Rosistilla ulvae: one gene and its partner. Each later gene encodes a partner of the first gene's protein in a complex. Links are inferred from orthologs where the notes say so. Each region holds a gene or a part of one and is shown in the gene's direction. Other genes may lie near its edges.

The links. Proteins that work in one complex are often made in the same cells at the same time.
Region 2: the proteins of EC9_RS25935 (region 1) and uvrB are in contact, whole or in part, in a crystal structure (PDB 7EGT), measured with the Thermus thermophilus proteins. The link is inferred for Rosistilla ulvae from one-to-one orthologs. Residues at the interface, in WP_096412145.1 of Thermus thermophilus: His654, Arg656, Phe657, Gln666, Asp668, Glu669, Lys680, Arg681, Leu682, Ser683, Lys685, Tyr686, Ala687; in WP_096411307.1 of Thermus thermophilus: Glu23, Leu25, Arg26, Asp27, Gly28, Glu29, Arg30, Phe31, Arg55, Glu326, Asp327, Phe328, Glu379, Ser382, Gln383, His398, Gly400, Arg401.

Annotation. Positions count from the first base shown.
Region 1 is NZ_CP036261.1:7,353,245-7,358,921, forward strand. The notes cover bases 1,587-4,581. They hold EC9_RS25935 (ATP-dependent helicase), read left to right. Parts: upstream 1,587-1,923; coding sequence 1,924-4,239; downstream 4,240-4,581. Other genes in these bases: EC9_RS25930 (DUF2237 family protein), read right to left, coding at 1,587-1,604. Outside these bases: EC9_RS25925 (tetratricopeptide repeat protein), read right to left, coding at 273-1,100; more of EC9_RS25930, read right to left, coding at 1,236-1,586; EC9_RS25940 (hypothetical protein), read left to right, coding at 4,878-5,677. UniProt on the Escherichia coli protein: A helicase with DNA-dependent ATPase activity. Unwinds DNA duplexes with 3'-5' polarity. Translocates on single-stranded DNA with 3'-5' polarity. Initiates unwinding more efficiently from a nicked substrate than double-stranded DNA.
Region 2 is NZ_CP036261.1:2,762,692-2,767,985, reverse strand. The notes cover bases 1,043-4,020. They hold uvrB (excinuclease ABC subunit UvrB), read left to right. Parts: upstream 1,043-1,469; coding sequence 1,470-3,572; downstream 3,573-4,020. Other genes in these bases: EC9_RS09900 (protein adenylyltransferase SelO), read right to left, coding at 3,620-4,020. Outside these bases: EC9_RS09915 (methylated-DNA--[protein]-cysteine S-methyltransferase), read left to right, coding at 1-204; EC9_RS27150 (hypothetical protein), read left to right, coding at 334-465; EC9_RS09910 (small basic protein), read left to right, coding at 800-1,006; more of EC9_RS09900, read right to left, coding at 4,021-5,191. UniProt on the Escherichia coli protein: The UvrABC repair system catalyzes the recognition and processing of DNA lesions. A damage recognition complex composed of 2 UvrA and 2 UvrB subunits scans DNA for abnormalities.

The DNA of each region.
Region 1 (5,677 bases):
CCAGCGAAGCAGGGAGGGTCGGGAAACAAGCGTTTAGCGAGTTTTCCGGGGAGGGTTTTGCGGCTGGATTGAACACGATCGCTTGGCGCCGGCGGACGCCCCTCCCCGAACCTCGCTGCGCTGGTTCGACCCTCCCCTAAACTGCGTTTGGGGGAGGGTGAAGTGACGTGCGGCGCCGCGGGGGCGGGCAACAAGCATCGAGCGCATTAAAAAAGCCCCGGGGACCAACTTGGTTCCCGGGGCTCGATTTGATTTCGATTGCGAATCGCAGACTATTCGGTCTTCGCTGGCTCTTCGGCAGCTGCGTCTTTCGCTTCGGTAGCCTCTTCCTTTGGAGCTGCTGCCGCCTCTTCTTTGACTTCCGCTTCGGGAGCGTCGCTAACTTCGACATCCTTCAAATCGGGAGTCTCTGCCGGTGGCAAACCTTCGGCGGGGCCGTCGGGCAGGTCTTCTAGGCCGGGCAATCCGGGAGCGATCGAGGCCATGGCGACCGGTTGGTTTTCGCGGAACCATGTGTAGAAATCGCGAACGTCGTCGGTCCCCAGCAGGCGGATTCGCTCTTTGGCTTGTTCGGCCAAAGCTTCGGAGCTGGTGTTGTCCGCGACGATCTCATAAGTCGCGATCGCTTGGTCCAGGTCGCCTTGAGCTTCGTAGGCTTTGGCCAGCCCCAGGTTGGCTCGCGTCTTCAACAACGGGTCTTTGGCCGTTGCGAGCACGCTCTTGTAGTTTTCGGTGGCAGCTTCCAAAAATCCGGTCGCTTCATCGCGGTCGACAAACATCGACTCGATCCCCGCACCCAGATTGTGATCGGCTTGAGCGATTTGCGCCCACTGGCCAGGCATCGTGTCGGCGAAGTCTTGGCTGACTCGCTTGAACGATTCGGGGTCTTCGTTGCTGGTTGCTAGCAAGAAGTCGAGGCTCGCTGTCGCGTCGTGAGCTTGATTGCGCATGCTTACAAAGTTGTACGCGAACACGATCACGATCAACCCAATCACGCCGATCACGATCGCGCGAAGATAGGGCGTGATGCTTTGGATACCGCTTCCTAAAGCATCCGCAAGTTCGTTTTGCTGCAATTGGTGCCGCTCTTCGCTCTTCATCAGTTCTTCCGATCCGGTGGATTTAATTTGTTGTCGGCGACACACCTGGACTGCGTTCGTCGCTCGGGGGGATTCGCCCCGAAGTATAGGAAGGGGAGGGATTTAGCGTCAATACGCGATCGCCGCCCCGCAGCTTCAACCGTCGGCTGCGTGCGCCTGCAGAACTTCCAAGTCGATAAATTCTAGCGTCGAGATATGGGTGGCGTCCAGAACGACCGGCGGAGCCATCCCGGCCTGCCACGCTTCTTTCCACCGCAACGCACACAAACACCAACGATTTCCCGGCTTCAGACCGGGGAAACCGTATTCGGCGACCGGCGTGCTGAGATCGTTGCCGACCGATTTGCTGAACTCCAGAAACTCGGCAGTGACCTGCGTGCAGACGATGTGCAGCCCCACATCCTCGCGCCCCGTATCGCAGCAACCGGTGCGATAAAATCCGGTCATCGGGTCGACGCTGCAAGTTTGCAGCGGTGTGCCCAAGACGTTCTTTGCCTTGCTCAAAGCTCGTTCCCTGTGTGTTCTATGCGATCCCAACGACAACCACTGCGTCCCCAGTGCCCGGAGATCGGGTGCCGTTTCTCGATGGCCGAAGCGTCTATTGTGCCACCAACCCTCGATGTCCGAAAGCTCACGCGATTGGGCTTTCCTCACTAGCCCACGGTTTTGCTGGCAGCGACGCGTCGCGATCGGCCGCAACCGTCGCAAACATCGGCTCGGGGTCGTCGCGATCCCATTTTTGCTTTAACCTGAAATCACCACCGGGCCAACCGCACCAAGCCCGCTCGCGATGCCAAATCGATAGCAGATAAGAAGGCGTTTGATGGACTTAATTCTCGACAACTTGACCGACCCGCAGCGAGCCGCGGTCACGCACATGGATGGTCCGATGTTGATGCTCGCCGGCCCCGGCAGCGGCAAGACCCGCGTGGTCACCCATCGGATCGCGCATCTGTTGCGGGAAGGAGTCCCCGCGTCGCAGATCCTGGCGTTGACGTTCACCAACAAAGCGGCGGAGGAGATGTTGGCCCGCGTCCAACAACTCGCTCCCGGCGAACCGGTTTGGATGAGTACGTTCCACCGCTTTTGCGCCCGCATGTTGCGACAATATTCGTCGCTGGTCGGGCTGCAAGAGAACTACTCGATCTACGACATGGCCGACGCCAAGGCGACGATGAAGCGGGCGATCGAGGTCTCGGGGATCTCGCTGAGTCACACGTCGCCCGATCAGATCGCCAACGCGATCAGCCACTTCAAAAATCAATTGCTGACGCCCGAGTCGATGGAAGGGGTGAATCTGCCAGCGGGCAAAATGCTCGCCGCCAAGGTCTATCCTTATTACCAACAGTTGCTGTTGGTCGCCAACGCCGTCGATTTCGATTGCATGCTGCTGCACGTCGCCCGGATGCTGCGCGAGAACCCCGAATTGCGAGAAGCCTTGGATTCGCGGTTCCGCTACATCATGGTCGACGAATACCAGGATACCAACCTGGCTCAATATGCGATCGTCCGTTCGCTGTCGGTCGTCCACCAGAATCTGGCGGTGACGGGGGATCCCGATCAATCGATCTACGGTTGGCGTGGAGCGAATCTGAACAACATCCTCGACTTTGAAAACGATTACCCGCAAGTCAAAACCGTTCGGCTGGAACAGAACTACCGCAGCACGCCCAACATTCTGCGGGTGGCCGATCAATTGATCACCAACAACACCCGCCGCAAGCACAAGGGGTTGTACACGCACAATCCCGAAGGAGCGGCGGTGCGGTTGCGGATCTACGCCAACGGTTATCAGGAAGCGGACGACATCGCCGATCAGATCGTCGAACAGATCCAGAATCACGGCCGTAGCCCCAAGGACTTTGCGATCCTGTGCCGGATGAATTATCTGACCCGATCGTTGGAACATTCGCTCCGCTCCCGCGTCGTCCCCTACACGATCGTTCGAGGCGTCGAGTTCTATCAGCGGAAAGAGATCAAGGATCTGCTCTCCTATCTGCAACTGATCAACAACCCAGCCAACGACGCTGCGCTGTCGCGGATCGTCAACACGCCGGCTCGCGGGATCGGCAAGACGACGATGGACCGAGTGATGTTATACGCCGCTCGGCACCGGATTCCACTGTTCGAAGCGATCTGCCGCTGCGATGAAATTGAATCGATCAAACCGCGAACCCGTGGGCTGTTGAAACGTTTTGTCGGAATCATCGACGCGCTCAGCCGCAAGGCTTCGTCCAGCCTCGAGGATCTGTTGCGGTTCGTGTTGGAGCAAACGCAGTACAGCGATTACCTGCGGTTTTCGACAGTCGAAGGAGAGGATAACGACGCGCTTGCGAACGTCGACGAATTGGTTTCCGCCGCCGTCGAATTCGATCGCCAGCATCCCGACGATGGATCGCTGGAAACCTTCCTGGAGCAGGTCGCGTTGATCTCCGATACCGATGCGTGGGAAGAATCGAGCGATCGCGTGACGCTGATGACCCTGCACGCCGCCAAGGGGCTCGAATTCCCTTGCGTCTATATCATCGGTGTCGAGGATCAAGTGCTGCCGCACCATCGCAGCCACGATGATCCGATGCAGTTTGAAGAGGAGCGGCGGTTGCTGTTCGTGGGGATCACGCGAGCTGAACAGACGCTGCAGTTGAGCATGGCCAAGCTGCGATCGGCCCGCGGTAGCATGCGGCCCGCCGCGGCCAGCCCGTTCCTGTTGGAACTGCCTCGCGAAGAGATGCAGGTGATCGATGCCCATCAACCGACGCAATACGGCGACGACAACGACTTCGATGTCGACGTCGAATATCCCGAGGCATGGGATATGCACGCTGATCACGACGACGATCTGAATCAATTGCCGCCCGAAGAACGGACGCCCGAAACCACCTCCACCCCGCGAACCGCTCCGATCGCATCGGTCACGACCGCCGCCCAAATGCTCGAACAGCAGATGGCCAACACGATCGATCCCGAGATCTATACGGTAGGGATGATCGTCAGCCATCCCGAATATGGCAGCGGCCGGATCCAGAGTCTGTCCGGTTCGGGAGGCAAGCGGACGGCGACTGTCAACTTCTTTGTCGACAGCATCGAACGCCGCTTCCGACTCTCCCACGCCCAACTGACGATCGAAAGCGAAGATTAGGGGTTTGTCAAACTTTGATTTTAGGATTGGTGGGAGTGGGCGAGGTCACGAGCTGTTGATTACCCACAAGTCGCAACTACGCCGACGGCGTGGCAGCCATTAGCCGGTGGTTGAGCGAACGCGATACCACCGGAATGACACGAGACGCGAACGGCCGACCGCGAAGGCGGTCGCAGCGCAACTGCATGGGATTCTGCGACCGCCTTCGCGGTCAACTTAGCGAGTTACGTTCGATACCGTAGGTGGCGCTGCGCTTACCTACGGCTAATTGCTTGATTCCCTTCGGGAAATTTGTGGGTAACCGACAGGAGGTCACGAGTCCCCATAATTTCTGGCGCGAAAGGATTCGTGACCTCGTCCACTACGCTGAATTCAAATGTGGATGAAGCACTAGCAGCGGTTCGGCTAGCCGAGCGTCGTTTGCGAGCGAGGCTCTTTAAGAAAAAGGACTGAAGGGAGGGAGCCACAATTCGCTACATTCCCCAGTCTCTGGACGCTAGCAGTCGCTGCGGCGGTTGGTTTCGGCGTTTTCATCAAACAACCCAGCCGAAGGGTAAGGTTGACCGCGGCGATTACCGATAGAACCGATGTCGATCGTTGCTCGCGCTCCTGCCTTCCTCGCCTGAGAGAATGTCTTGATGAAAGTTCTCGTTTGCCCTCAACTTTTGCTGATGTCGATGCTGATGGCTGCCCCAGTGTTTGCACAAGTGGTGCCGGGCACCGGAACGAAGATCGATTATGTGGGTGACGATTTCGAGGAACCGGGTTGGGAATTTGTCCACAACATGCCCAAGGGTTCGCACGAAAACAACGAGCGCCGCAACGGGCCGTCGGGATATTCGAAGAACCGCCGCTTTATCGAAGGGCCCGAGCGCGGCCAGCCCGATCACATGCAGATCATCCCGACTCCAGCCGGCGGTCTGCCGCACAGCAAGAACGCGTTGTGGGTTTCGACGTTGCACAGCGGCATCCCCGGGCAAAACACCCGGACCGTCGAACAGGATGATTTGATCGTCAGTTGTCCCTCGCGATTGGGAACCAGTTTCCGACCCTCCGAATCGCCCAACTGCATGGTCCGGGTCTACTTCCCCGAAGTCGATCGCTGGGAAAAGCGAAACGGGCCGCATTTCGGATTCCGCTTGGGATGTTCGACCACCGCCGAACAGGAGCGTGAAGGCTTTCTGGCCTTTGGAACCGAGATGGGCCCCGAGCCGTATTGGCCTGGAATCTGGGTTCACTATCGCCACACCGCGGACCAACGCGGCCCCGCCGGTTCGGCTTATCTGGCAGTTCGCGGCGATAACCGCGGCCGCGACTTCCGCGTTGCCGAGATGGAGCAGTTTGGTTGGTGGACGTTTGGAATCAGCGTCACTCCCGACGGACGCATCCACTACTACGCCAGCCCCGGCGTCGATCCGCTCACGCCACAAGATCTGCT
Region 2 (5,294 bases), 4.6 Mb from region 1 along the record:
CGCGCCGGACGTCCCGCCGCGGCCCGCGCCGTGGGTCAGGCGATGGCCCGTAACCGGATTCCGATCGTGATCCCGTGCCACCGCATCGTTGGCAGCAGCGGTCGGTTGACCGGATTTTCAGCTGACGGGGGGATCGATACCAAACGCTGGTTGCTCGATCGGGAGAGTGGTCGATCGCTGTTCGAGATCGATCCTTCGGCTTAACAGTGGCTGCAAACGGAACCGAGTGACGGAACCGACCAACGCTAGCTAGACGAGAACGTACGCCGTCAGGATTGATGTCATCAACATCATCAGGGCGAGCAGCCACCATTTGCGGGGCGGATTCAGCCGATGTTCGCTCGCCAACTGGCGTACCGCCAATCGAGCGGTCTCGACGTCGGCCCCGGTTTCTTCGCAACATGCAACAACGGCATCATGCCAATTGCCTTGCTGAAGAAGATGAAGCACAAGATCCTTCTGTGAATCCGTCATAAAATTATCGTGAATCGAAGGTGGGAGAACCGATGCTAGGTGCAACAAACTCTAGGCGAAGGCCAATTTGAACGGAATTCGTCGCGATGCGATCATTGCATCCGCGGCAAATCCCTGGCTCGGGGCACAAAACATTTGGGTATTTTAGGAGGGGCAGGGTGGATTCGCTAGCCCTGACACAAATTCTCGCCAGCAATTGCTGCGTTGAGGTTGTTATTTCCGTAATATCCCCATAGATTATCCCCCAGAGCGCAGCGCAAAAGCGATCGCGAAACCCGTAAACTAAATTTTAACCTGCATTTAAAACGTCGGAGTGTCACCTCCCATGACAATGGATAAAAGCCTGAAGGTTCAGGCCGGAGCGATCAAGAGTCGCAATGTTCTCACCCGTGCCGAACGTATCTCGCGGTTGCAAGAACTCGACAAGTGGACGGATGACTCGAATGTCGTGGGCATGCCCAAAGTCCGCGTGCAGAAGGTTTCGCTGAAGAAAAAGAAGAAGGTCAAGAAAGAAGACGACAAGAAGAAGTAGTCTTCCGCCTTTGCAAGGGCCCCTCCTTCGGCCCCAATCCAACATACAAAAAACGGTTCGCTCTGCTCGAACCGTTTTTTTCGTGCGCAGATCGCTCACTTCGTCGCCCCGCCTCAATAACACCACCGCGACTTCTCGGCCTCGCGATCACACGATCGCCCCCACCGATGGCGTGGGCGAAGCAACAGGTCACGTTGTGTCCGATGCTCCTACCGGCCCGACGCCATCGCTCCGCGACCTGTATCGGGGCTAATCACTTTTTCAAACTGCAGCGTTGCAGGAAATGGTAACCCGCAGCGTAAGCGAGGAATTCACACGGCGCCTCAGCTTACGCATCGGGTTACCAAGAAGGCCTAAATTGAAACACTGAATAGCTCCGCGACCTGTTATTGCCCGGCTGGGCAAGGGGTACGTTGTGGGTGAGAATGGGAAGATTCAAAAATCGGCTACGTGGGGGATCGTCATGAAGACCAAACAGCTGGCACCGGCAAATTTTCATCTCGCCAGCCCCTTCCCCCCTGCAGGCGATCAGCCTCGCGCGATCGAAGCGTTGGTCAACGGCCTGCACGGCGGCAAGCAGCACCAGGTGCTGATGGGGGTCACCGGATCGGGCAAGACCTACACGATGGCGAACGTCATCCAAGAGATGAAGCGGCCGACGTTGGTGCTCAGCCACAACAAGACCTTGGCCGCCCAGCTCTATTCGGAATTCAAAGAGTTCTTCCCCGAGAACGCCGTCCACTATTTCGTCAGCTATTACGACTACTATCAGCCCGAAGCCTACATCCCGCAGCGCGATGTCTATATAGAAAAGGACTCGTCGATCAACGAAGAGATCGACCGCCTGCGGTTGGCATCGACCAGTTCGTTGATCAGCCGCCGCGACGTGATCATCGTCGCCAGCGTCTCGAGCATCTATGGTCTCGGTTCGCCGCAGGACTACAAAGAGATGGTCGTCCGGATGAAGGTGGGGGAATCGTTCGATCGCGACGCGCTGTTGCTGCGGTTGATCGACATTCAATACAGCCGCAACGATGTAAATTTCGAGCGCAGCAAGTTCCGCGTCCGCGGCGACTGTATCGAACTGTGGCCCAGTTACGAAGAATTTGCCCTGCGGATCGAGATGTGGGGGGATGAGATCGAACAGATCTCGATGATTCGGCCGGTCTCGGGCGAGATCATCGGCCGCACCGACGAAGTCTATGTCTACCCGGCGAAACACTTTGTGATGCCTGAAGACCGGATCGCCGCGGCGATCGAATCGCTCCAGCAAGAACTCGAGGAGCAGCTGGAGAAGATGAAAGGGCAAGGCAAATTGCTCGAGGCGCAACGTTTGTCGGCGAGGACTCGCTTCGACCTGGAGATGATGCAAGAGGTTGGCCATTGTCCCGGCATCGAAAACTACAGCCGTCCGCTGTCGGGCAAACCGCCCGGCGCGACGCCCGATACGTTGTACGACTATTTCCCCAAGGACTTTCTCGTTTTTGTCGACGAATCGCACGTCACCATCCCGCAGATCCGAGCGATGTTTGCGGGCGATCAAAGCCGCAAGAACACGTTGGTCGAACACGGCTTCCGGTTGCCCAGTGCGCTCGATAATCGTCCGCTGAAGTTTGACGAGTGGGAACAGAAATCGGGCCAAACCATTTTTGTTTCCGCCACGCCCAGCGATTACGAATTGGATCAGACCCATGGCGAAGTGGTCGAGCAATTGATCCGCCCCACGGGCTTGCTCGATCCGTTAGTCGAAGTCCTGCCGGCTCATGGGCAGGTGAATCATTTGGTTGGAGAGATCCGCAAGCGAGCGGCGGTGGATGAACGCGTGCTTGTCACAGCGCTCACCAAGCGGCTGGCCGAAGATCTTTCCAGCTACTTCCAGGAACAAGGTCTCCGTTGCCGCTGGTTGCACAGCGAATTGAATGCCTTCGAACGGGTCGATCTCCTAAAAGAACTGCGCGAAGGGAAGTTCGACGTGCTGGTCGGCGTCAACCTGCTCCGCGAAGGCCTCGATTTGCCCGAGGTCTCGTTGGTCGCGATTTTGGACGCCGACAAGGAGGGCTTCTTGCGCAGCGAGACCAGCCTGATCCAAACCATCGGTCGCGCCGCGCGAAACGCCAACGCCCGCGTGATTCTGTACGCCGACAAGATCACCAAATCGATGCGGCTAGCGATCGACGAAACCGCTCGCCGTCGCGAGATCCAAGAAACGTTTAATCGAGAGCACGGGATCACGCCGACAACGGTCAAACGGAACATCAAATCGGGAATCGATGCCGCCGCGAAACAGCATCGCGACACGACCGCGGCCGCCCAGGAACCAACCGAAGGCCGCTACGTCACGCTCGAATACATTGCCGAATTGGAGGCGGAGATGCTCGCCGCCGCCGAAGAGCTAGAATTCGAACGGGCCGGGGCGTTACGCGATCGGATCGATAGCCTCAAGGGACAGGTCGGCAAACGATTGGTCGAATCGGAACCCGACCAGGAATCGAGCGGGAAATCGGGGCGAGGGCGCCGCAAAAAAGGGGCTGGTCGCCGAAGCGTGCCACGCCCTAAAAAGGGATGACGATCCGATAGCGTCGCCCCCCTCGGAGCTGCGAATAATCGACGGAACTACGAACTGCACGAAAGCATCGAACATCCGACCTTATCGCGGGCCCAGTCGGGCCGCTTGGCAAACCAGTTTTCGTGCTCCGGTTGCTCGGCGTAGGGCGTCTTCAACAGTTCGTACAGTTCGTGAATCAACGAGACGTCGCCGGCGGTCGCTTTGTCGATCGCCATTTGCGCCATGTAGTTCCGTAGCACGTACTTCGGATTCACGCCATTCATGCGACGGGCGCGATCGGCATCGGACGGCTCGCTCGCTTGCAAACGCTGCACGTACGCGGTGAACCAACTTCGCCATCGCTCCAAAACCTCCCCGGATAATTCCGCGGGAGCGTAAAACGCGTCGGCGATCGGCTCCAGAAAATCAATCCCTTCGCCGATCGCGTGCTCCCGCCCGACCGACGCTAATCGGCGGAAGAAGATCGTCATATCGGTCTCGGTCAAATGCAGCAGTTGTTCCAGGTCTTCGAACAGCGTTTCGTCGCCATCGATCGGTTCATCCAGGCCCAGTTTTGCCGCCATCATCGCAGCGTATTGGACCGGAAACGCCGTTTGAAATTCCGCCAATACCTCGCGCAACGGTTCCGCATCGCCGACCAACGGCACAAGCGCGCTGGCCAGCTGAGCGAGGTTCCAGAGGGCGATCTGCGGCTGGTTGCCGTAGCGATAGCGCCGTTGTTGGCGATCGGTCGTGTTGGGAGTCCAGGCGTGATCGTAACCCTCCAGCCAACCGTAGGGTCCGTAATCGATCGTCGCACCATGGATCGACATGTTGTCGGTATTCATCACTCCGTGGACGAAACCGACTCGCTGCCAATCGATGATCATCGCCAAGGTCCGCTGAGTGACTTGACGGAAGAATTCGACATAGCCCGCCTCGCCCGTAGCGATCTCGGGAAAGTAATGTTGGATCGTGTAATCGGCCAATTGACGCAATAGATCGTGTTCGCCACGCGACGCCAGGATTTGGAAGCTTCCGAAGCGAATGAAGCTAGGTGCGACGCGGCAGACGACGGCGCCCGGTTCATACTCCGGATGACCGTCGTACATTACATCGCGCAGCACCGCGTCGCCGGTTGTGATCAACGACAACGATCGCGTCGTCGCGACGCCCAAGTGGTACATCGCTTCGCTGCACAGATGCTCGCGAAGCGACGACCGCAGCACCGCCAGACCGTCGGCGGTCCGAGAGTACGGCGTTTCGCCGGCCCCTTTCAACTGCAACATCCAGTGTCGGTCATCGTGCTTCACCTCCGCGATGTTGATCGCCCGGCCGTCTCCCAACTGCCCCGCCCACGATCCAAACTGATGCCCGCCGTAACACATCGCATACGGATCGGCTCCGTCGGGAACCACAGCCCCGCTGAAGACGCGGGCAAACATCTCCGACTGTATATCGTCGGCATTTAATCCGATCATTGCGGCAACGTCGGGGGCGGCGTGCAGCAGCTGTGGCTTCGATGGCACGCGCGGCGTGACGTACGAAAACGCGGCCTGATGAACTTGACGTCGCCGGTTGGAACGATCGGGATCAGCGGGCAGTTCATGGATGAAGCGATCGTCGATCGGCAGATGCATGGGGAAGTTCTTTTCTGTTGACGTTGGCTTGGTGGGGCGAGTTCGCAGATCGACCGATAAGGCCCACGCCGATCGAACGAGCGACGGAGGTGCCCCCACCATA